One region of the Cellulomonas sp. Marseille-Q8402 genome, then DNA from elsewhere that is predicted to be linked to it. Evidence: riboswitches for the same ligand, from Rfam matches in the RefSeq annotation. Region 1 holds a riboswitch; each other region holds the start of a gene.
The links. Region 1 has a riboswitch for S-adenosylmethionine ahead of ACWPWW_RS01565 (ABC transporter substrate-binding protein). Riboswitches for the same ligand answer to the same signal wherever they lie in the genome.

Region 1 (7,268 bases):
TCTCGATCCGCGGGTCGAGGAGCGGGTAGAGCAGGTCGACGAGCAGCGTCGTGACCACGAACACCAGCGCCGAGAGCGTGACGATCGCGAGCACCACGGGCACGTCCTGGGTGTTGACGGACTGCACGGTGAGCCGCCCGAGCCCGACCCGGGAGAACACGGTCTCGGTCACCACGGCGCCGCCGAGCAGCGCGCCGACCATGACGCCGAGCATCGTGAACGCGGGGATCGCCGCGTTCCGCAGCGCGTGCCCGAGGTGCACCCGCAGGCGGCCGGCGCCCTTGGCCCGGGCGGTCTCGACGTACGGCTCGCCGAGCGTGCCCCGCAGGCTCCGGGACAGCACCTGCGCGAGCTGGGCGCCGGGCGGGACGGCCAGCGTGACGGCGGGGAGCACCAGGCTCTGCCAGCCCGCGTTCCCGATGGCGGGCAGCAGGCCGGCGCGGAACGAGATCCACTGCAGCAGCACCAGGCCGACGAAGAACGTCGGCAGCGCGACGCCTAGCGGCGGCAGCGCGGACAGCACCTGCCGCAGCGCGCGGCTGCGCGGCAGCACGCTCGCGACCGCCAGGGCCGTGCCGCCGAGCACCGCAAGCAGCAGCGCGGCGCCGGTGAGCTTCAGCGTCTCGGGCAGCGCCTGCGCGACGAGCGACCCGGCGGGGGCGCCCGACTGGTACGACGCGCCGAAGTCGAGCCGCACCGCGCGCCCGAGGGCGTCGCCGTACTGCACGAGCAGCGGCCGGTCCAGGCCGTACTGGGCGCGCAGGTCGTCGAGCAGCGCCGGGTCGACGTCCTGCACCTCGCCGCCCGCGCCGGCCGCGAGGGCGGCCGGGTCGCTGGGCAGCAGGTACAGCACGAAGAACGCGATGGTGAACGCCGCCCAGAGCACGAACAGGCCCTGGGCGGCGCGCCGCAGGAGGTAGCGGCTCATCAGCTCGCGTCGACCCAGGCGTCGTAGAAGTCGAGCCGGCTCGACCCCTCGAACGTGAGGCCGTGCACGTGGTCGGCGGCCGCGATGGTCGTCGACAGCTCGTACACGGGGATCGCGTGGCCCTGCTCGATCAGCAGACGGGACGCCTCGGCGATCAGCTCGCCCCGCTCGGCCGGGTCGGTGGCGGCCGCCGACCGGTCGAGCAGGTCGTCGACCTCGGACGGCGCGCGCTTGTTGATGTTGCGGGCGTTCGCGGAGAACACCAGGCGCAGGACGTCCGGGTCGGACCGGGTCAGGTTGTAGTAGTCGAAGTCGAAGTCGCCGTCGGCCTTGATGGCCGTCGACTCCGCGATCTCGACGTGCTGCAGCTGCAGGTCGACGCCGATCTGCCGCAGCTGCTGCTGCACCAGCTCGAGCGGCGCGGGGTCCTGCCAGAACGTCACCGTGGTGGACAGCTTCTGGCCGTCCTTCTCCCGGATGCCGTCGTCCCCGAGCTCCCAGCCCGCGTCCTCGAGCACCTGCTCGGCGCCGTCGGGGTCGTAGGCGAGGTCGTCCGCGAGCGACTCGAACAGCGGCGTGGAGTGGGACAGGACGCCGGTCGCCGCCTGGTCGCGCTCGGTGAGGACCGTGTCGACGATCTGCTGGCGGTCGATGCCCTTCGAGATCGCGACGCGCACGGCCTCGTCGGACGCGAGGGCGCTCGACTCGTTGGGGAACAGCTGGTACGCGACGCCCGGGTTGGCGCGCTGCTCGAGCCAGAACCCGTTGCCGTCGAACTGCGGCTGGTCCACCGCGGCGATCGCGGCGGTCGCGTCGATCTGCCCGGACTGCAGGCTGCCCGCGCGGACCGAGGACTCGGGGATCACCTGGAACGTCACCGTGTCGAGGTACGCCGCACCGGTGTGGTCGTTGGCCTCGGAGCCCCACGCGTAGCCGGGGACCCGGGTGAGGACGACCTCCTGGTCGGGCGTGTAGGAGTCGACGGCGAACGGTCCGGAGCCGACGTAGTCCCCGGCGCAGCGCTCCTCGGGCGTGAGCTCCGCCGACGCGGGCGACAGCAGGCCGAGCGAGAACGTCGAGCTGGCTTGGAGGAACTGCGCGCTGGGCGCCGCGAAGTCGACGGTCACGGTGTGCGGGTCGACGACCGTCGTGCCCTCGTAGCCGACCAGGTACTGCGAACCGAGCGACGCGGTGGCGCCGAGGGCGACGATCGCGTCGAAGTTGGTCTTGACCGACGCGGCGTCGATCGGGGTGCCGTCGGCGAACGTCGCGTCGTCCCGCAGGTGGAAGGTGTAGCTCGACGCGTCGTCGCTGACCTCCCAGCTCTCGGCGAGCCACGGCACGATGTCGCCGGACTCCGGGTCCTGCGCCGTCAGCGAGGCGACGGTCTGCCGGGCGACGGCGATGGCGTCGTTGTTGCCGACCTGCTGCGGGTCGATGCAGCGGGAGTCGACGGTGATCGCGAACCGCAGGTCGCCGCCCTCCACGGGCGCGGCCGAGGCGCCGGCGTCGCCGTCGGGCGCGGTGCCCGTGCCGCCGGTGCCGCCGGAGCACGCCGCGAGCAGCAGGGCCGAGGTCGTCAGGACGGCTGCCGTGCTCGAGCGGGTGGTCCGCCGGCGGGGGGATGTGGTCATGCTGAGCTCCTGGTCATCACCGGCGGGGGGCGGGGGTGGGCGCAGGTCGCCGGGCGCGCTGGGGCGCTGGCGGCGTCCGTCGCCGTGCTTACCCGTCCCGCGGTCGCGGTCGGGTCAGGTCGTCCCCGGAGCCCCCCGTCCCGTCGAAGGGTTGCTGGTCAGCGAGCCGGGCCTTGGTGCTGACGCTCGTCACCTGGGGGTGAGGGAACCCGCGGCGGCGGGCCGGGTCAAGGAACCGCCGCGGGTTCTCACATGCCGGATCGGGGTGTCCGGCAGGGTTCGTGCTGGGTCGTGCAGGGTCAGGGTGCCGCCGTGAACCCGGCCGCCCGGCGCGGGTCAGCCTCGGTCCACAGGTCGGACTTCACCTCGGCGCGCACCAGCGGTACGACCTCCTCGGCGAACCGGCGCAGCACGTCCTCCTGCTCCGCCGGGTCCAGCAGGTGGTTCACCGAGACCGACTGCAGCGCGTGCCCGTAGGACGCGTGGTAGTCGAGGATCTTCTCGGCCACACGCTCGGGCGACCCGACGAGGGCGGGGCCGCGCTCGACGGCGTCCTCCAGGGTGCGGAAGCTCGGCGCCCTGCCGACCGCGTCCGCGCCGTACCCGCGCCGCGCCGCCGCGTCCACCTGCCCCTGGTACAGCGGCCGGTACTGGGCGACGGCGGCCTCCGTGGTGTCGGCGAGGAACAGCCCGCCGGACCCGGAGCCGACGTACGCCGCGGCCGGGTCGTGCCCGTGCGCGGCGTACTGCTCGCGGTAGTGGTCGATCAGCACCTGGTAGTTCTCCCGGGGCTGCAGCGCGTTCGCGGTGACGATCGGGTCGCCCCACCGCGCCGCCAGCTCCACGGCGAACCGGGACGTCGCCGAGCCGTGCCAGATCCGGAACGGCCCGGCGTACGGCCGCGGCAGCGTGGTGGCGTGCTCCAGGCGGTGCCGGTGCCGGCCCTCCCAGGTCACGTCCTCGGCGGACAGCAGCAGCCGGAGCAGCTCGTAGTTCTCCTCGAGGTACTCGTACTGCTTGTCGATGTCGAGGCCGAGCAGCGGGTACTGCAGCACCTCGTTCCCCTTGCCGATGACGATCTCGAGCCGCCCGCGGGACAGCTGGTCGACCGTCGCCAGGTCCTCGGCCACGCGCACGGGGTCGAGCAGCGACAGGACGGTCACGCCCGTCGACAGCAGGATCCGGCTGGTCGACGCCGCGATCGCGCCGAGGATGACGGTGGGCGCCGAGGACAGGACGTCCCCGGCGTGCCGCTCCCCCACGGCGAACGAGTCGAAGCCGAGCTCCTCGGCCAGGACGGCGTGCCGGACGGTCCGCGCGAGGCGGTCGGCCGGCGGCACCGCCGCACCCGTCACCGGGTGCGGCGGGTTGAACACGATGTCGAGCAGCTGGAAGCGCACCGTGGCCTCTCAGGCGGCGGCCGCGGCGGCGGCCTCGCGGTCGCGCGCGGCGACGCCCTCCCGCACCAGCGGGATGACGTAGCGGCCGAAGTCCACCGCGTCGTCCAGCAGGTCGTACCCGCGGGCCGAGATGATCCGCACGCCCCGGTCGTAGTACACCAGCAGCGCCTCCGCGACCTGCTCGGGCGTGCCGACCAGCGCGTTGGAGTTGCCCGCGCCGCCGGTGGCCTTCGCGGTGGCGGTCCAGAGGACGGAGTCGAACCGGTCGCCCTGCGCCGCGATCTCGAGCAGCCGCTGCGAGCCGGCGTTCTCCGGCGCGTCGACCGGGTGCCGCTTGCTCAGCACGCCCCCGAGCGCGGCCTTGCGCGCCTCGATGGCGTCGAGCACCCGGTGCGCCTTCTCCCACGCGAGCGCCTCGGTCGGGGCGATGATCGGGCGGAACGCGGCGTGGATCCGCGGCGGCGTCTCGCGCCCGGCCGCAGCGGCCTCGGCGTGCACCCGGTCGATCTGCTCCTGCGTCCGGTCGAGCGGCTCGCCCCAGACGGCGTAGATGTCGGCCTCCGCCGCGCCGACCCGGAACGCGGCGTCCGAGGACCCGCCGAACGAGATGGTCGGCACGTGCCCGTCGACGGGCTGGGTGTCGAGGTGGAAGTCGTCGAAGGCGTAGAACCGGCCGTGGTGGTCGAACGCCTCGGTGCTGGTCCACGCCTGCTTGACGATCTGGATGTACTCCTGGGTGCGGGCGTAGCGCTGGTCCTTGGTGAGCGTGTCGCCCTCGCGGCCCTGCTCGTGGTCGTTGCCGCCGGTGATGAAGTGCACGGACAGCCGGCCGCCGGACAGCTGGTCCAGCGTGGCGAACGTCTTGGCGGCGTACGTCGGGTAGGACACGTTCGGCCGGTGCGCGAGCAGCAGCTCGATCGACTGCAGGCGGGACGCGGTGTACGCGGCCAGCGCGGCGGGCTCCGGCCCGGACGACCCGTACGCGAACAGCACGCGGGTCCAGCCGTTGTCCTCGTGGGCGCGGACGATCCGCTCCAGGTAGGCGGGGTCGAACGGGCGGGTGGTGGCGGCGCGGGTCTCGGAGGCGTCGTTCGTGGTCGCGATGCCGAGGAACTCGACGGGCATCGGGGGACTCCTTCTCTCGAGGGCGGGTGGGGTCAGACCGCGTCGGCGACGGGTGCGGCGGGCTCGGCCGCCGGCAGGCCCGCGGCCTTCCAGGCCGGGAAGCCGCCGTCGACGTGGGACACGGTGTAGCCGCGGGCCGCGAGCTCCTCGGCGACCGGGCGCGAGCCCGCCTCCGAGCCGCACACGACGACGACGGGCGTGTCGATCGAGATCACCGGCGCGCCGGCCGGCCCGAAGAGGGCGTCGAGGTCGGTGCGGTCGGCGAGCGTCGCGCCGGGGATGTCCCCGTGGGCGCCGCGGCCGCCGGCCGAGCGGACGTCGATCAGGAAGGCGCCGTGCGCGACCTCGGCGGCGGCCTCGACGGGGGGTGCGAGACGAGGGGTGCGGGACATGGTGCGTCTCCTTCAGCTGACGAGGGTCGGGACGGCGGTCGCCGCCCGGTCGGGTGCGGCGCCGGCGGGGCGGCGCCAGGCCTCGGCGAGCAGCGCGAACGAGCGGCGCGCGTCGGCGGGGTCGTGCGTGGCGGTGGTGAGCAGGAGCTCGTCGGCACCGGTGACGCGCTGCAGCGTCTCCAGCCGGGCCACGACGGTCTCCGGGTCCCCGACGACGCGGGTGTCGACGCGGTCGGCGACCACGGCGCGCTCGTCGGCGTCGCGCTCCGCCCACGGCACCGCGTCCCCGGGCCGCGGGTAGGCGATGGCCCCGGCAGCGCCGCGGCGGATCGACAGGACCCAGTCGGCGAACGGCGTCGCGAGCTCGCGGGCCCGCTCCGGGGTCTCCGCGACCAGCACGTCGGCCGACACCACCACGTAGGGCTCGGCGAGCACGCCCGGCCGGAACGCCGCGCGGTAGGCGGCGATCGTGTCGAGCGTCGTCGCCGGGCTGACGTGGAAGTTCGCGGCGATCGGCAGGCCGAGCTCCCCGGCGACGCGGGCGCTCTCCCCCGCCGACGACGCCAGCACCCACACGTCCAGCTCGGCGCCCTCGACGGGCGGCGCCACGTGCCGTGTGCCGTCCGCCTCGGCGTACGTGCCGGCGCGCAGCCCGAGCACCAGCTCCAGCTCCTCCCGGAACGCCGCCGGCGTCCGGGACGCGCCGACCACGCGCTTCTGCGCCAGCAGGCGCTCGCGCAGCACCGAGTCGGAGCCGTCGACCGGCGGGGCGGGTGGCACGTAGAGGCCGTCGACGACGCGCGCCCCGGCCGCAGGTCGCGCGGGCACGACGGGCACGACGGGCGCACCGGACGCGCCGGACGCACCGGCCCCGGGCGGCGGGGTGAACGCCCGCCCGAGCCCGAGGTCGACCCGGCCGGGGTGCAGCGCGGCGATGGTGCCGAACTGCTCCGCGGCGATCAGCGGGCTGGTGGTGCTGAGCAGCACCGCGCCCGACCCGACGCGGATCCGCTGCGTGCGCGCGGCCACGGCGGCGGCCAGCACGGCCGGGGCCGCGGACCCGACGCCGGGCGACAGGTGGTGCTCCGCGTACCAGACGCGGTGGTAGCCGAGCCGGTCCAGGTCGACCGCGAGGTCGACGGCGGCCCGCACCGCCTGGGTGCCGGTCCCGCCCTCGGGCACGACCGCGAGGTCGAGCACGGACAGCGGGACCCGGGCGAGGGTGTCGGACATGGTTCTCCTCCGAGGTGCGGCGGTGGGCGTCAGGACGTCGTGGGCAGGCCGGGCGGGTTGGTCTCCGGCGCCTCGATGGCCTCGTCCTCCAGGCCCCAGCGCTCCAGGACCTGCTGGTAGCTGCCGTCGTCGAACGCGCCCTGCAGCGCGGCGGTGACCGCCTCGGCGTAGCCGCTGCCCTTGAGCGTGGTGACGGCGATCTGCGCGGTGTCCGGCCAGCCGCCGTTCAGCGTGCCGACCACCGTGAAGTCCTGCGGCGAGACCTTGGCCTTGTACGCGGCGGTGGCGTTGGGCCCGAACGAGGCGTCGATCCGGCCCGACTGCAGGGCGAGGATCGTGTCGCCGTCGTTCTCGAAGTACTCCACCTGCACCGGGTCGAGCCCGGCCTCCTGGTTCTCCGCGTTCCAGGCGAGCAGGATCTTCTCCTGGTTGGTGCCCGACCCGACGGCGACGGTCAGGCCGGCGATGTCCGCGGCCTCGTCGATCTCGGTGATGTCGCTGCCGGCCTTCACCAGCCAGCCGAGCTCGTCGTTGCGGTACGAGGAGAAGTCGAACG
Region 2 (7,268 bases), on a different contig from region 1:
GCCTCCCGTCCCGCCCGGTGTGTCCGCCGCCACCCGCACCGTCCCGCGCCGCGTGCTCGGCCTCCACCGCGCGGTCCTGCCCGGTCTCGCGGTCGCCCTGGTCGTCGGCGCCGCGTGCCTCGGGCTGACCGCCGTCGTGCCGGTGCTGCCCGGCCTGCTGCTGGCGATCGTCCTCGGCGCCGTCGCCCGGTCGGCCGGTCTGCTGCCGGCGGTCCTGGAGCCGGGCCTCGCGTGGACGGGCCGCCGGGTGCTCCGGGCCGGCGTCGTGCTGCTCGGGCTCCAGCTGTCGCTCGGCGACCTGCTGGGCCTGGGGCTGGGGGAGGTGGCCGTGCTGCTGGTGACCGTCGCCGCGACGTTCGGCGCGACGCTCTGGCTGGGGCCCCGGCTGGGCGTCGGGCGGCGGCTGACGCTGCTCGTGGCCACCGGGTTCTCGATCTGCGGTGCCGCGGCCGTCGCCGCGATGAGCCCGGTCGCCGACGCCGACGAGGACGAGGTGGCCACGGCCGTCGCGCTGGTGACCGTGTACGGCAGCCTGGCGCTGGTCGCGATCCCGGTGGTGTCCGGGGTGCTGGGGCTCGCCGACCGCACGGCCGGGCTGTGGGCGGGCATGTCGGTGCACGAGGTCGCGCAGGTCGTGGCCGCGGCCGGGACGGTGTCGGCGGCGGCGCTGTCGGTGGCGGTCGTGGCCAAGCTGGCCCGCGTCGTGCTGCTCGCGCCCCTGGTGGCGGGCGTCGGGCTGAGCCGCCGCCGGTCCGCGCCCGTCCGGACGTCCGGTGCCCGGCCGCCGCTCGTCCCGCTGTTCGTCGTCGGGTTCGTCGTCGCGGTGGCCGTGCGGTCCGCGGGCCTGGTGCCCGACGCCGTGCTGCCGGCCGTGAAGCCGGTGACCACCCTGGCGCTCGCCGCGGCGATGACGGCGCTCGGCACGCAGATCGACCTCGGCCGCCTGGTGCGGACGGGTGGTCGGCCGCTCGCGCTCGGCGCGGTCGCGACGCTGGTGGCCGCCGGGGTGAGCCTGGCGGGCCTGCTCGTCGTCGCCTGACCGCCACGCGCCGGGCACCGACCCCTGGCAGACTCGGCCGCATGAAGCCGCCCGTCCTCGTCGTCGCCGCCGCCCTGGTGGACGATCTCGACGCCCCCCGCGCGCTGCTCGCCGCCCGGCGCCGGTCGCCCGCGAGCCTCGCCGGCCGCTGGGAGTTCCCCGGCGGGAAGGTCGAGCCGGGTGAGCGGCCCGAGGACGCGCTGCACCGGGAGCTGCGCGAGGAGCTCGGCGTCCGGGTCGCCCTCGGTGGCGAGCTGGCCGGGCCCGACGACGGGTGCTGGCGGCTGAGCGACACCTACGTCATGCGGCTGTGGCTGGCCGAGGTCGCGTCCGGGGTCCCCGAGCCCCTGGTCGAGCACGACGAGCTGCGCTGGCTGCCGAGCGGGCAGTGGCGCGCCGTGCCCTGGCTGGACGCCGACGTGCGCATCGTCGAGGCGCTCAGCGAGGCCGTCGAGGGTGACGCCGCGCGCGTCTGACCAGCACGTTCACCTCTGGGCGAACACCCTGGGCCTCGATCTGGCACTCGGCACCCGAGAGTGCTAGAACATCTCTCGTAGCCCTCTCGGCGCGGCCGCGCCGGGGCAGCACGGTCCCGGACCGTCCGGGACCGCGTGGACGCTTCCGAGGAGGTGACGGGCTGTGGCTACGCGATTCGACCCGTTCCAGGAGATGGACCGGCTGATGGGCCAGGTGCTCGGCTCGCAGCGTGCCGCCGCGACCATGCCGATGGACCTGTTCCGCGCCGGCGACCACTACGTCCTGCACGTCGACCTGCCGGGTGCGGACCCCGGGACCATCGACGTGAACGTGGACGACCGGACGCTGACCATCCGCGCCCAGCGCACGGCGCGCACGGAGGACGGCGTCCAGTGGCTCGCCAAGGAGCGCCCCGTCGGCACCTACGCGCGGCAGCTGACCGTCGGCCGCGGGCTCGACCTGGACGCCATCTCCGCGTCGTACGCCGACGGCGTGCTCACGCTCACCATCCCGGTGGCCGAGGAGGCCCGGCCGCGCCGCATCGAGGTCAGCACCGGTGGGACACCGGCGACCATCGAGAGCGCGGGCGCGTCACGCGAGGCGCACGCGTCCGCCTGACCCGCCGCCCGGCCACCACGCCGACGCCCCGGCCCCCTCGGCGCGAGGGGACCGGGGCGTCGGCGCGTGCGGGTCAGGCCGTCGGCACCGCCAGCGACGACCGCACGGTGCGGGTCGCCGCGAGCACGTGCTCGAGCGTCGGGGTCACCTCGGCGTACCGGCGGGTCTTCAGGCCGCAGTCGGGGTTGACCCAGAGCTGCGCGGGGTCGACCACGCGGACCGCCTCGGACAGCAGCTCGGTCACCTCGGCCTCGCTCGGGACGCGCGGGGAGTGGATGTCCCACACGCCCGGCCCGATGCCGCGGGGGTAGCCCTCGCTGGCGATGTCGCCGAGGATCTCCATCTTCGACCGGGCCGCCTCGATCGACGTCACGTCGGCGTCGAGCCCGTCGATCGCGCCGAAGATCTCCCCGAACTCGGAGTAGCAGAGGTGCGTGTGGACCTGCGTGTCCGGCCGCACGCCCGAGGTGGCGAGGCGGAACGCGGCGACCGACCAGTCGAGGTAGGCGGCGTGGTCGTCGGCACGCAGGGGCAGCAGCTCGCGCAGGGCGGGCTCGTCGACCTGCACGATCGCGGTGCCCGCGGCCTCCAGGTCCGCGATCTCGTCACGCAGGGCCAGCGCCACCTGGTTCGCGGTGTCGGCCAGCGGCTGGTCGTCGCGCACGAACGACCAGGCGAGGATCGTCACCGGGCCGGTGAGCATGCCCTTGACGGGCTTCGCCGTGAGCGACTGCGTGTACGTGGTCCACGGCACCGTGATCGGCGCGGGGCGCGAGACGTCGCCCCAGAGGATCGACGGGCGGGTGCAGCGGGAGCCGTACGACTGCACCCAGCCGTGCTGCGTGACCGCGAACCCGTCGAGGTTCTCGGCGAAGTACTGGACCATGTCGTTGCGCTCGGGCTCGCCGTGCACCAGGACGTCCAGGCCGATCTCCTCCTGCAGCGCGACGACGCGGCGGATCTCCGCCTTCATCTCGTCCTCGTACTGCGCGGCGGTGAGCTCGCCACGGCCGAACGCCGCGCGGGCCACCCGGATCTCCGGCGTCTGCGGGAACGACCCGATGGTCGTCGTCGGCAGCACCGGCAGCTGCAGGCGCTCGGCCTGCGCGGCGGCTCGGTCGGCGAACGCACCGCGCCGGAACGCCTCGGACGACAGACCCGCCAGGCGCTCGCGGACCTCGGGCCGGACGACACCCGCGGCCTCGGCGCGGGACCGGCGCGCGTCGGCCGCGGCCAGCAGCTCGGCGTGCACGGCCTCGCGGCCCTCGGTCAGGCCCGTGGCCAGCGTGACGACCTCGGCCGTCTTCTGGTCGGCGAACGCGAGCCAGGAGCGCAGCGTCGGGTCCAGCTGCGTCTCGTCCTCGACGTCGTGCGGCACGTGGAAGAGCGAGGTCGACGTGCCGATGGACACCTGGCGGGCACCCAGCCCCTCCAGGCCCTCGAGGGCACCGAGCGCCGCGTCGAGGTCGGCGCGCCAGATGTTGTGCCCGTCGACGACGCCGCCGACCAGCACCTTGCCCTCCAGGCCGGGTACCGGGCCGGCCGGGGCGGCGCCCCGGACCAGGTCGAGCGCCAGGCCCTCGACGTCCGTGCCCGCCAGCACGGGGAGCGCGTCGCGCAGGTCGCCGTACGGCGCGGCGACCAGGATCGCGGGCCGCTCGGCGGCGGGCAGCTCGGTCGCGAGCACCCGGTAGGCCTCGGCCGCGGCGCCGAGCAGCCGGTCGGCCGGGACGCCGGTCGAGTCGGACACCAGGGCCGGCTCGTCCAGCTGCACCCACGTCGCGCCGGCGCGGGCCAGGTCGCGCAGCAGCTCGGCGTACACCGGCAGCACGTCGGCCAGGCGGTCGATGGGCAGGAAGCCCTCGGGGGCGTCCTCGGTCGGCTTGGCGAGCGCCAGGAACGTCACCGGACCGACCAGCACCGGCCGGGTGAGCACGCCGTCGGCCAGCCCCTCGGCCAGCTCGCGGACCGGACGGTCGCTCGCGTACCGGAAGGTCGTCGCGGGGCCGATCTCCGGCACCAGGTAGTGGTAGTTCGAGTCGAACCACTTGGTCATCTCGAGCGGCAGGTCGTCCCCGCGGCCGCGGGCGACCGTGGAGTAGCCGGCGAGGTCGAGGCCGCCGTCGGCGGTGGTCAGGTCGGCGAACCGCTCCGGGACCGCGCCGAGGACGGCCGCGGCGTCGAGCACGTGGTCGTAGAACGAGAACGCGCTCGGGATCGCGGGCAGCGTGGTGTCCAGGCCGAGCCCGGCCAGACGGGTGCGGGTACGGCGGCGCAGGTCCGCGGCGGTCGCCTCGACCTCCTCGGCGCTCGCGCGCCCGGCCCAGAACGCCTCCAGGGCCTTCTTGAGCTCGCGGCGCGGCCCGATCCGGGGGGAGCCCAGGACGGTGGCGGCGGGGAACGGGTGGGTCTGGTGCTCGGTCATCTCTCGCCTCGGCCTGGTGGGGACAGGGGTCAGGGTGGTCGTGGGGGCCGGTTCGACGCGGCTGTGGGCGGTGGGGCCGTCTCCGCCCAGGCCGGCACCGGCGAGCAGGTCCAGCGCGGGACCGTGGGTGTTGAACGTGTACAGGTGCACGCCGGGCGCGCCGCCGTCCAGCACCGCGTGCACCAGGTCGACGCCGAGCCGGGTGCCGGCCCGGTGCCGCCGGGCGACGTCCGCGGGGTCGTCCGGGTCGAACGCGTCCAGGCGCGCCAGCACGTCCGCGGGGACCGGGACGCCGGTCGCCTGCTGGACGCGGCGCAGGCGGGCCGGGTCGGTCATCGGGATGATCCCCGGGACGATGGGGATGGTCACCCCCGCGTCGCGGGCCAGCGTCACCAGGCTCGGCGTACGACCCGGCGTCGTAGAACACCTGCGTGATCGCGAAGTCCGCACCGGCCTGCTGCTTGGCCAGCAGCGCCTCGACGTCCTGCTGCAGCGTGCCGCCCGAGCCGGCGTTGCCGCGAGGGAACGCGGCCACCGCGACGGACAGCGGCCGGGAGGCGGCGCGCACCGCCTGCGCCGGGCTCGACGCGCACCGGCGCCGCTCGATCTCCCGGAGCAGGCCCACGAGCGCGCTCGCGGTCGGCAGGCCGTCGGGGTGCGGCTCCCACGAGTGGTCGGCCGGCGGGTCGCCCCGCAGCGCGAGGAACGAGCGGACGCCCTCGTCCAGGAACTCCTCGATCGTGTCGGCCAGGTCCTCGCGCGAGGTCCCGACGCAGGTCAGGTGCGCGATCGGCGTCAGCGACGTCTCGCGCAGCAGCCGCCGGACCAGCGCGCGCGTCGTGCGGCGGGTGCTGCCCGAGGCGCCGTAGGTCACGGACACGAAGTCCGGGCGCGCCGAGGCCAGGCTCCTGCACCGTCGCCCACAGGCGCGGGGCGGCGTCCGGGTTCCGCGGCGGGAACAGGCTCGAACGACACCGTCGGGCGGTCGACCGCGCCGAGGCCGTCCGCGACCACGTCGCCGTGGCCCGGGTGCAGGGGTACGCCGGTACTGCTCATCGTCGCCTCCATCGAACCTGGCGGAAGCACCCACACCCTCCACGCGGAGGGGGTTGCTGCGACGTCGACGAGCCAGGTCTCTCGGTCGCTCTGGATGGTGCGGCAACCCTAGGACGCGTGCGGGTGGGCGTCCAGTGCCCCTGACGCGTCACGTTCTCGTGGCCCGGATCACACCGGCGGGCGCGCGCCCGTGCGGGTCCGGCGGCCCCGTGCGAGGCTGCGGGAGGTGAGCCCTCGTGACCTGCGCCGCGTCCCCCGCCCCGCCGACCGCGACCGCCTGGACGTGCGCGACCTCGTCGCCGACGCCGCCACGGGCGCGCAGGCCTGCTCGGAGAGCACCGCGCGCAGGCTCGGGGAGCGGCCGGTCTGGGACGCGCGGTCGTCCGCGCTGGTGTGGGTCGACATCGACGGCCGCGCCGTGCACCGCTGGGCCGACGGCGACCCCGCCCGGGACACCGTGCTCAGCACCACCTCACCGGTGGGCGTCGCGTGGCCGACCTCCTCGGGCGGGCTGCTGCTCGCCACGGCCGACGGCCTCGCGGTGCACGACGGCACCCGGCTCGGCCCGCTGACCCGGCCCGAGGACATGCCCGACGACTACCGGTTCAACGACGGCGGCTGCGACCCGGCGGGGCGGTTCTGGGTCTCGACCCTGCCGCGGAGCGGGTCCGCAGGTGACGGCGTCGTGCTCCGGGTGGTCGGCGGACCGGGCGGGCTCGAGGTCGACACCGCCCTCACCGGCGTCGCGCTGGGCAACGGGATCGCGTGGAGCCCGGACGGCAGCGTGCTCTACCTGACCGACACGGACGCGAAGGTCGTCCACCGGCTCCCCTACGACGTCGCGGCCGGGACGGCGGGGGAGCCGGAGCCCTTCCTCGCGTTCAGGCCCGACGGGCCCGGCCCCGACGGCACCGCGGTCGACGCCGAGGGCGGGCTGTGGATCGCCACGTACGGCGGCGGGCACGTGCTCCGGTTCGCGGCCGACGGGACGCCGCGGGGTGCGTACGCGGTGCCGGTGCCCGACGTGACCTGCCCGGGGTTCGGGCCGGCGGGGTCGGGGGCGCTGTACGTCACGACGGCGTCGAGCGGCGGGTCGTGGACCGGCGGCGACGCTCTGCCGGGGCCGGCGTCCGCCGAGGAGGAGCGGGGCGGGGCGGTGTTCCGGGTCGACGTGGACGTGGACGGGTCGCCGGTGCGGGAGTTCGCGGACGGGTGAGGTCGCGGTGCGCGCGTGGCCTCAGGCGCGCGCCAGCACCACCGGGCAGTCCGCGAGGTGGTCGTCGACCATCCCGCACGCCTGCATCGCGGCGTACGCCGTCGTCGGGCCGACGAACCGGAACCCGAGCGACTTCAGCTCCTTGGCGAGGGCGACCGACTCCGGCGTCGTCGCCGGCACGTCCGCGAAGGTCCGGGCGCGCGCTCGGTCCGCCGCCGGGGTCGCGTACGCCCAGAACAGCGCGTCGAGCGTCCGGCCCTGGGCGTGCAGGTCCAGCAGCGCCCGGGCGTTCGCGATGGTCGCCGTGATCTTGGCGCGGTTCCGGATGATCCCGGCGTCGGCCATCAGGCGCTCGACGTCGTGCTCGTCGTACGCGGCGACCACGGCGGGGTCGAAGCCGGCGAAGGCCTCCCGGAAGGCCTCGCGCTTGCGCAGCA
Region 3 (7,268 bases), 1.6 Mb from region 1:
CCGCAGGCCGGTGGCGTCGCCGGGCAGGTGCTGCGGGTGTGCGGGCAGAGCATGGTGGGGCGGTGACGGCCGTCGCCGCCCCCGGGACCCGCCGCGAGGTCGAGCTGCGCGAGCCGCCCGGCCTCGGCGCGCTCTACGCCCGGGCCGGGCTCGCGTCGGGCCGCGCGGCGGTCGGCGGTCCGCTGCGCCGCGCGCTCGGCGGGGCCCCGTCCGCGCCCCGGTCCCCCGTGCTGCCCGCCGTCCTGCACCGGCTCGACGACGTCCGGCCCGACCCGGGCGCCCTCACCGCCTACCAGCACCTGGTCGGCGAGCCGGCCGGCGACGTGCTGCCGGCCGGCTACGTGCACGTGCTCGCGTTCCCCGTCGCGACCGCGCTGATCGTGCGCGCCGACTTCCCGCTGCCCGCCCTCGGGATGGTGCACCTGGCCAACCGCGTCGAGCAGCGCGAGCCGCTGCGGGTGACCGACCTGCTGGACGTCCGGGCCTGGGCGCAGGACCTGCGGCCGCACCGCAAGGGCGCGCAGGTCGACCTGGTGACGGAGGTCCGGCGCGCCGGCTCCGCGCCGGGCGACGTCCCCGCGTGGCGCGGGGTGTCCACCTACCTCGCGCCCGGCGTCCGGCTGCCGGGCGCCGCGCCCGAGGAGGCGGCCCGGGCCGAGTTCGTCCCCCCGGCCCCGACCGGGCGGTGGGCCCTCGACGCCGGGACCGGCCGCCGGTACGCGGCGGTGTCCGGCGACGCGAACCCCATCCACCTCACGCCGCTCACGGCACGGGCGCTCGGGTTCCCGCGGGCCATCGCGCACGGCATGTACACCGCCGCGCGGGCGCTGGCCGACGTCGGCGCCCGGCGCGGTGAGGCGTACACGTGGGACGTGGAGTTCGCGGCACCGGTGCTGCTGCCCTCGTCGCCCGCGGTGCGGGTGGGACGTGGCGAGGACGGGAGCGGGTGGACGGTCGTGGCGTGGGACGGGAAGCGGGGGAAGCTGCACCTGTCGGCGGCGGTGCGACCGCTGGTGTGAGGTGTGCCGGCGTACGCGCGTCAGGTGAACAGCGACCGCCACATCTGCTGCACCAGCCCGCCGCGCGTGAGGCGCTTGTGCTCCTCGTGCCAGTACCGGGCGGACTCCAGCGAGAGCCGGATGAACTCCTGCTCGCGCTCCCGCGCGCGCCGGGCGTCGTCGTGCCCGCCGGTCCGGGGCTCGAAGCGGCTGAGCTCGAGGCGCCAGAGGGCCTCGTCCCGTGCGTCCTCCTCGGCGAGCGCCTGCCGGCGCGCCGCGCGTCCGCTCGGCCTCGTGGGCCGCCTGGTGATGTCGGTCCGGTCAGTCATGTCGGTGCTCCTGCTCGTCCTCGGACCCCCCGGGCCACGCTATCGCCGCGAGCGCGACGGTCACAGGGGTGGTTGCCGCACGCCCCAGCGCCGACATCACCGGAGCCACGTCCTGCCGCCGGTCGTCGTCGGCGCGCTCGACGGCCCAGCGGTACGCGTCCCACCAGTGGGCGAAGTCGCGGTCCTCGACCTGCGCAGCCCTCGCCTGCGCGATCGAGGCCTCGGCCCGCCGTCGCTCCTCGCGGGCCATCGTGACGTCCGCGCGGATCCGCGACCGGGCCGCCGTCAGCGCGAGCACCGCGGCGACGACCGCCGCGACCGCGGCTGCGCCGGGCGACAGCAGGAACGCACCCACCCACTCGGCCGGGCCGGCCGAGTGCGCACCCGCTGCGATGACGTCCCGCATCTCCATGCCAGCACGCTACGGCGGCGCGGACCGCCGGCGGCCGTCGTCCACAGGCTCGATCCGGGATGCCACCCTGGTCCCATGACCACCCCGCCCGAGGACACGCTGGAGCTCTACGCCGGACCGCTCGAGCCGGAGGGCGACTACGACCGCCTCCTGCTCGACGGCCACGACCTGGCGGGGGTCGACGCCGAGAGCAGCCGGTTCATCGAGTGCCTGCTGCGGGGCTGCGACCTCGACGGCGCGACGGTCGACCACGCGCACCTGGTGGACACCACGCTGGCGGACTGCCGCGCCGGCACGTTCCGCGCCCGGTCCGGGACGTGGCGGGACGTGACGCTGCGCGACTGCCGGTTCGGCGCGCTGGAGGCGTTCGGCGGCTCGTGGGACCGGGTGACCGTCGAGGGCGGCAAGATCGACTACCTCAACCTGCGGGACTCGCGGGTGCAGGACGTGCGGCTGGTCGGCTGCACCATCGGGGACCTGGACCTGGCGGGCGTGAAGGCCGCGCGCGTCCGGTTCGAGGGCTGCCGGATCGGCCGGCTGGACGTCACGCGGGCCCAGCTGCGGGAGGTCGACCTGCGTGGCGCGGACCTCGCCGGGCTCGACGGCACGGCGGGGCTGAAGGGCGCGACGATCAGCAACCAGCAGCTGCTGGAGCTGGCGGGGGCGCTCGCCGCGCACCTCGGCGTGACGGTGCGCTGAGGCGGTCCGGGCCGGCCTGCCCCCCGCTCGGGCCGACCCGGACCGCGTCTGCGGGGAGGCCTCAGTCCTCCACGGCCGGACCGCACGCGGCGGCGGCGGTCGCGGCGATGGTGTCGATGCCCGACACCGCCGGCCGCGGGCGGGTGTCCCCCGCCACGGTCCAGCAGCCGTCGACGACCTCGTACGCGGCGCGCGGGCCGTCGGTGACGAACGCCCGCAGGCCCGCGAGCAGCCGGTCGACCGTCTCGGCCGTGGTGCCGACGCCGACCGAGGCGCGGATCGCGCCGCCGGAGACGCCGACCCGCGCCAGCAGCGGGTGCGCGCAGAACCGCCCGTCGCGCACGCCGATGCCGTGCTCGGCGGACAGGTACGCCGCCACCAGCCCGGCGTCGTGGTCGCCCACGGTGAACGCGACGACGCCGACCGGGTCGCTGGAGTCCGACCACAGCCGCAGCACGCGCGCACCGGGGACGTCCGCGAGCCCGGCGACGAGGCGGTCCCGCAGCGCCTGCTCGTGCGCGGCGAGCGCACCGGCCGGCAGTGCGGCCAGGGTGTCGCACGCCTCGGCGAGCGCCACCGCGCCGAGCACGTTGGGCGAGCCGCCCTCGTGCCGGGCCGGCGCGGGCTGCCAGAGCGTCCGGTCGGTGCGGACGTCGCGCACCGCGCCGCCACCCGCGAGGTACGGGGTGCCCGTGTCCAGCCAGTCGCGCCGGCCGATCAGGGCACCCGCGCCGAACGGGGCGTACGTCTTGTGGCCGGAGAACGCGACGTAGTCGACGCCGCTGGCCGCGAGCGAGAACGCCCGGTGCGGCAGCAGCTGCGCGCCGTCGACCGCCACCCGCGCACCGGCCTCCTGCGCCAGCGCGACCACGGAGGCGATCGGCAGCGCCTCCCCGGTGACGTTGGACGCGCCGGTGACCGTGACCAGGGCGTACGGCTGCCGGGCGAGCTCGTCGCGCAGCGCCGTCAGCGTCGCGGCCACGGTCGGCGCGGCGGGCAGGATCGTCGCCGTCCGGCCGGACCCGCGCACGGAGCGGACCCAGGGCAGCAGGTTGGCGTGGTGCTCGACGTCGAGGACCAGGACCCGGCCGCCGTCCGGCACGCAGCCGGCCAGCAGGTTGAGCGCGTCGGTGGTGTTGCGCGTGATGACGGTGACGTCGTCCGCGCGTGCCCCGACGAACCGCGCGACCGCGGCCCGCGACGCCTCGTACAGCGCGGTGGACACCTGCGACAGGTACCCGGCGCCGCGGTGCACGGACGCGTACAGCGGCAGCACCTCGACGACGCGGGCGGCGACCTGCTCGAGCGCGGGTGCGGACGCCGCGTAGTCGAGGTTGGCGTACGGCACGGACCGGCCGTCGACCAGCGGGACGGGCGTGTCGCCGCCGACGACGGGCAGGAGAGCGGTCTGGGCCGGTGCACACGAGGTGGTTCCGGTGACGGACATGGGAGTACCCCCGAACGATCGGTGGGGAGCCCGTCACGGACCGGGCGACCCCGCGCTTGCCGGCCGCCGAACGGCGGTCGACCAGGTCGTCACCCGGGGCACCCCGCCGCGGAGGGAGGGTTGCCGGCCAGCGAGCCGGGGCTTGACGCTGGCGCTCATGACCTGCGTCGAGGATGGGACGGCCGCCGCGGACGTGTCAACCGCGGTCCACGGACCGGTCCGGGTGAACCGCGCCGCGGCGGTGATGGCGTAGCATCGCCGCACCATCCAGAGCGGCTGAGAGATCTGGCTCGACGACGCCGCAGCAACCCGCGGACCTGGGCAGTTGCCGGGCCCGGCCGAGGGTGCTTCCGCCAGAACCGATGGAGGACACGCATGACCGACACCGACGACCGCCTGCGCTACCGCCTGCTCACCGGGCCGGACGACCGCACGTTCTGCGAGCGGGTGAGCGCGGCGCTGGCCGAGGGCTACGAGCTGCACGGCAGCCCCGCCGCGACCTTCGACGGGCAGCGGGTGGTGGTGGCGCAGGCCCTGGTCCTGCCGGCCGCGACCTCCGGCAGCGCCCAGGTGCGTCCGCTGTGAGCGCGCCCTACGCGGGTGACCTCACCCCGCAGGAGGCCTGGGACCTGCTGCTGTCCGACGACCGCGTCGTCCTGGTGGACGTCCGGACCGAGGGCGAGTGGCAGTCGGTCGGCGTGCCCGACACCGCGGACGCCGGCGAGGGCCGCACGGCCTTCGTGCAGTGGACGGACGGGTTCGGCCGCCCCAACCCGCGGTTCCTCGACGAGCTCGCGGACGCCGGCGTGACGGCCGACGACCCGCGCCCGGTCGTGTTCCTGTGCCGGTCGGGTGTGCGCTCGGTCGCCGCGGCCAGCACCGTCACCGCCGCCGGCCTGGGCCCGGCGTACAACGTGCTGAGCGGGTTCGAGGGCGACGTCGGCCCCGACGGGCAGCGCGGGCACTGGGGCTGGCGCGCCGCCGGCCTGCCCTGGCGCGAGGCGTGAGCGGCGACGCCGGGACGGCTCCCGGCCCGGCGGCCTGGCGCGACGACCGCCTGCCGCTGGAGGGGCTGCGCCCGGACACGCTCGCCGTCCGCGGCGGCAGCGTGCGCACGCCGTTCCAGGAGACGTCCGAGGCGCTGTTCCTCACCCAGGGCTACGTCTACGCCCACGCCGCGGACGCCGAGGCGGCGTTCGCGGGCGAGGCCGACCGGTTCCTCTACTCGCGGTACGGCAACCCGACGGTGTCGACGTTCGAGGAGCGGCTGCGCCTGCTCGAGGGCGCCGAGGCCTGCTACGCCACCGCGTCCGGCATGTCCGCGGTGTTCACCGCCCTCGCCGCGCTGGTCCGCTCCGGGTCGCGCGTCGTCGCGGCGCGGGCGCTGTTCGGGTCGTCCGTGGTGATCTTCGACGAGATCCTCGCGAAGTGGGGGGTGCGCACCGACTACGTCGACGGCCACGTCCCGTCGCAGTGGGAGGAGGCGCTGGCGACCCCGGCGGACGTCGTGTTCTTCGAGACGCCGTCCAACCCGATGCAGGACCTGGTCGACATCGCCACGGTCAGCCGCCTCGCGCACGCCGCCGGCGCGGTCGTCGTGGTCGACAACGTGTTCGCCACCCCCGTGCTGTCCCGCCCGCTGCTGCTCGGCGCCGACGTCGTCGTGTACTCGGCGACCAAGCACATCGACGGGCAGGGGCGCGTGCTCGGCGGGGCGATCCTCGGCTCCGACGCGTTCGTGCACGGCCCGGTGCAGACCCTGATCCGGAACACCGGGCCGTCGTTGTCCGCGTTCAACGCGTGGGTGCTGCTCAAGGGGCTGGAGACGCTGTCCCTGCGCGTCCGGCACCAGACGGCCTCGGCGCTGACCCTGGCCGGCTGGCTGGAGCAGCACCCGGCGGTGGCGCAGGTCCGGTACCCGTACCTCCCGTCGCACCCGCAGCACGCGCTGGCGCTCGCGCAGCAGGACGGCGGCGGCACCGTGGTGACCGTCGACCTGCGGGTGCCGGACGGCGCCACGCCCGACGTCGCGAAGAAGTCGACGTTCGCGGTGCTGGACGCCCTGCGCGTCATCGACATCTCGAACAACCTCGGCGACGCCAAGTCGCTGGTCACGCACCCCGCGACGACGACGCACCGCAAGCTCGGGCCCGCCGGTCGCGCGGCCGTCGGCATCGCGGAGTCGACGGTGCGGCTGTCCGTGGGCCTCGAGGACGTCGCGGACCTGCGCGACGACCTGGACCAGGCGCTCTCCGCCCTGCGCGCCTGACCCGCCCGCGCCGGGCGGTCGCGGACCGCGTCAGGCCTGCGCACCGCCCGGCGCGCTCGGCACCGCGTCCGCCGGGTCCGGACGCCAGCGGCTCCACGCCGCGGCCGCGCACGCCGTCAGCGGCAGCCCGACCACCAGCGCCGACCACCCGAGCACCTCGGGCGCGAACGTGACCGCCACGCCGCCCCCGGAGGCGAGGAGCGCGCCGACCACCGTGGTCACGACGGCGCACCCGACGACGGCGACCGCCAAAGCCCGGCCCCGGCGCGCGTCACCCCGTGCCGGCAGCCGCCGGGCGACCGTCAGCACGAGCGCGCCGAGCAGCGTGAACAGCACGACGGCGGGGATCACCGCGATCACGTACATCAGCAGGGCGTAGCCCAGGAACCCGGCGCGGTACTGCGGGTCGGACTGCACCCACACCATCGCCACCAGCCACACCGCGGGCAGCACCGCGCCCAGCACCGCCCACTGCCACAGCCTCGTCATGGCCGACACGGTACCCAGGGCACGAGGCGCGCACGCCACCCGGCGCCGTCACGCGACCAGCGCGTGCAGCTCCTCCTCCACCGCCGCGCCACCGGCCAGCGGGTGCAGCACGACGCCGTCGACGCCCGCGCGCCGGGCGACCTCCACGACCTCGGCCAGCAACCGGCCCGCGGTCGTCACGACCCGCGTGTCCGCCGGCGCCCAGCTCAGGCCGGCGAGCGCGTCCAGGTACTCGAGCTGCGAGCGCTTGCGGCGGGCGGAGCGCTCGTCGTCCGCCAGCACCACCTCGAGGTCGAGCAGCACCCGCACCTCGGCGCGGTCGCGCCCGGCCTCCGCGAGCGCGTCCTCGACGAGAGCGGTGACCCGGGCCAGTGCCCCGATCGACGGCACCGCCGCCGAGAAGCCGAGCCGGATGACGTCCGCCGTGCGCGCGGCGACCGTGATCGCCGCTTCCGAGCCGGGCCGCGCCTCGACCGTCCGCACGCCGTACGCCGGCGTGCGGACGTGCACGACCGGGGCCGGGCCGAGCGGTCGCACGGCGGCGACCGGTGCGGCCTCGACGAGCCGGGAGCGGGGCGGGTGCGATCCCGGCTCCGTGCTTGCCGCAGGCTCGGCGACGAGCGAT

Region 2: linked by a shared signal. The riboswitch ahead of ACWPWW_RS11195 (methylenetetrahydrofolate reductase) and the one ahead of ACWPWW_RS01565 (ABC transporter substrate-binding protein) in region 1 are both predicted to bind S-adenosylmethionine.
Region 3: linked by a shared signal. The riboswitch ahead of ACWPWW_RS08900 (DUF1737 domain-containing protein) and the one ahead of ACWPWW_RS01565 (ABC transporter substrate-binding protein) in region 1 are both predicted to bind S-adenosylmethionine.

Annotation. Positions count from the first base shown of each region.
Region 1 covers NZ_CBCPLX010000001.1:331,848-339,115, reverse strand. The annotation lists gene ACWPWW_RS01570 (ABC transporter permease) at 1-928, opposite strand, end outside; gene ACWPWW_RS01565 (ABC transporter substrate-binding protein) at 928-2,562, opposite strand; SAM riboswitch class IV at 2,642-2,756, opposite strand; gene ACWPWW_RS01560 (LLM class flavin-dependent oxidoreductase) at 2,862-3,962, opposite strand; gene ACWPWW_RS01555 (LLM class flavin-dependent oxidoreductase) at 3,972-5,087, opposite strand; gene ACWPWW_RS01550 (rhodanese-like domain-containing protein) at 5,120-5,479, opposite strand; gene ACWPWW_RS01545 (LLM class flavin-dependent oxidoreductase) at 5,492-6,712, opposite strand; gene ACWPWW_RS01540 (ABC transporter substrate-binding protein) at 6,742-7,268, opposite strand, start outside.
Region 2 covers NZ_CBCPLX010000002.1:22,437-29,704, reverse strand. The annotation lists gene ACWPWW_RS11215 (YeiH family protein) at 1-1,039, shown strand, start outside; gene ACWPWW_RS11210 ((deoxy)nucleoside triphosphate pyrophosphohydrolase) at 1,081-1,515, shown strand; gene ACWPWW_RS11205 (Hsp20/alpha crystallin family protein) at 1,679-2,134, shown strand; gene metE (5-methyltetrahydropteroyltriglutamate--homocysteine S-methyltransferase) at 2,208-4,952, opposite strand; partial or broken gene ACWPWW_RS11195 (methylenetetrahydrofolate reductase) at 5,017-5,433, opposite strand; SAM riboswitch class I at 5,621-5,716, opposite strand; gene ACWPWW_RS11190 (SMP-30/gluconolactonase/LRE family protein) at 5,842-6,831, shown strand; gene ACWPWW_RS11185 (DNA-3-methyladenine glycosylase I) at 6,853-7,268, opposite strand, start outside.
Region 3 covers NZ_CBCPLX010000001.1:1,930,819-1,938,086, forward strand. The annotation lists gene ACWPWW_RS08870 (3-oxoacyl-ACP reductase) at 1-66, shown strand, start outside; gene ACWPWW_RS08875 (MaoC family dehydratase) at 63-1,019, shown strand; gene ACWPWW_RS08880 (hypothetical protein) at 1,040-1,327, opposite strand; gene ACWPWW_RS08885 (hypothetical protein) at 1,320-1,739, opposite strand; gene ACWPWW_RS08890 (pentapeptide repeat-containing protein) at 1,815-2,438, shown strand; gene ACWPWW_RS08895 (aminotransferase class V-fold PLP-dependent enzyme) at 2,500-3,885, opposite strand; SAM riboswitch class IV at 3,933-4,048, opposite strand; SAM riboswitch class I at 4,146-4,254, shown strand; partial or broken gene ACWPWW_RS08900 (DUF1737 domain-containing protein) at 4,261-4,449, shown strand; gene ACWPWW_RS08905 (rhodanese-like domain-containing protein) at 4,467-4,892, shown strand; gene ACWPWW_RS08910 (O-succinylhomoserine sulfhydrylase) at 4,889-6,154, shown strand; gene ACWPWW_RS08915 (hypothetical protein) at 6,185-6,643, opposite strand; gene ACWPWW_RS08920 (hypothetical protein) at 6,692-7,268, opposite strand, start outside.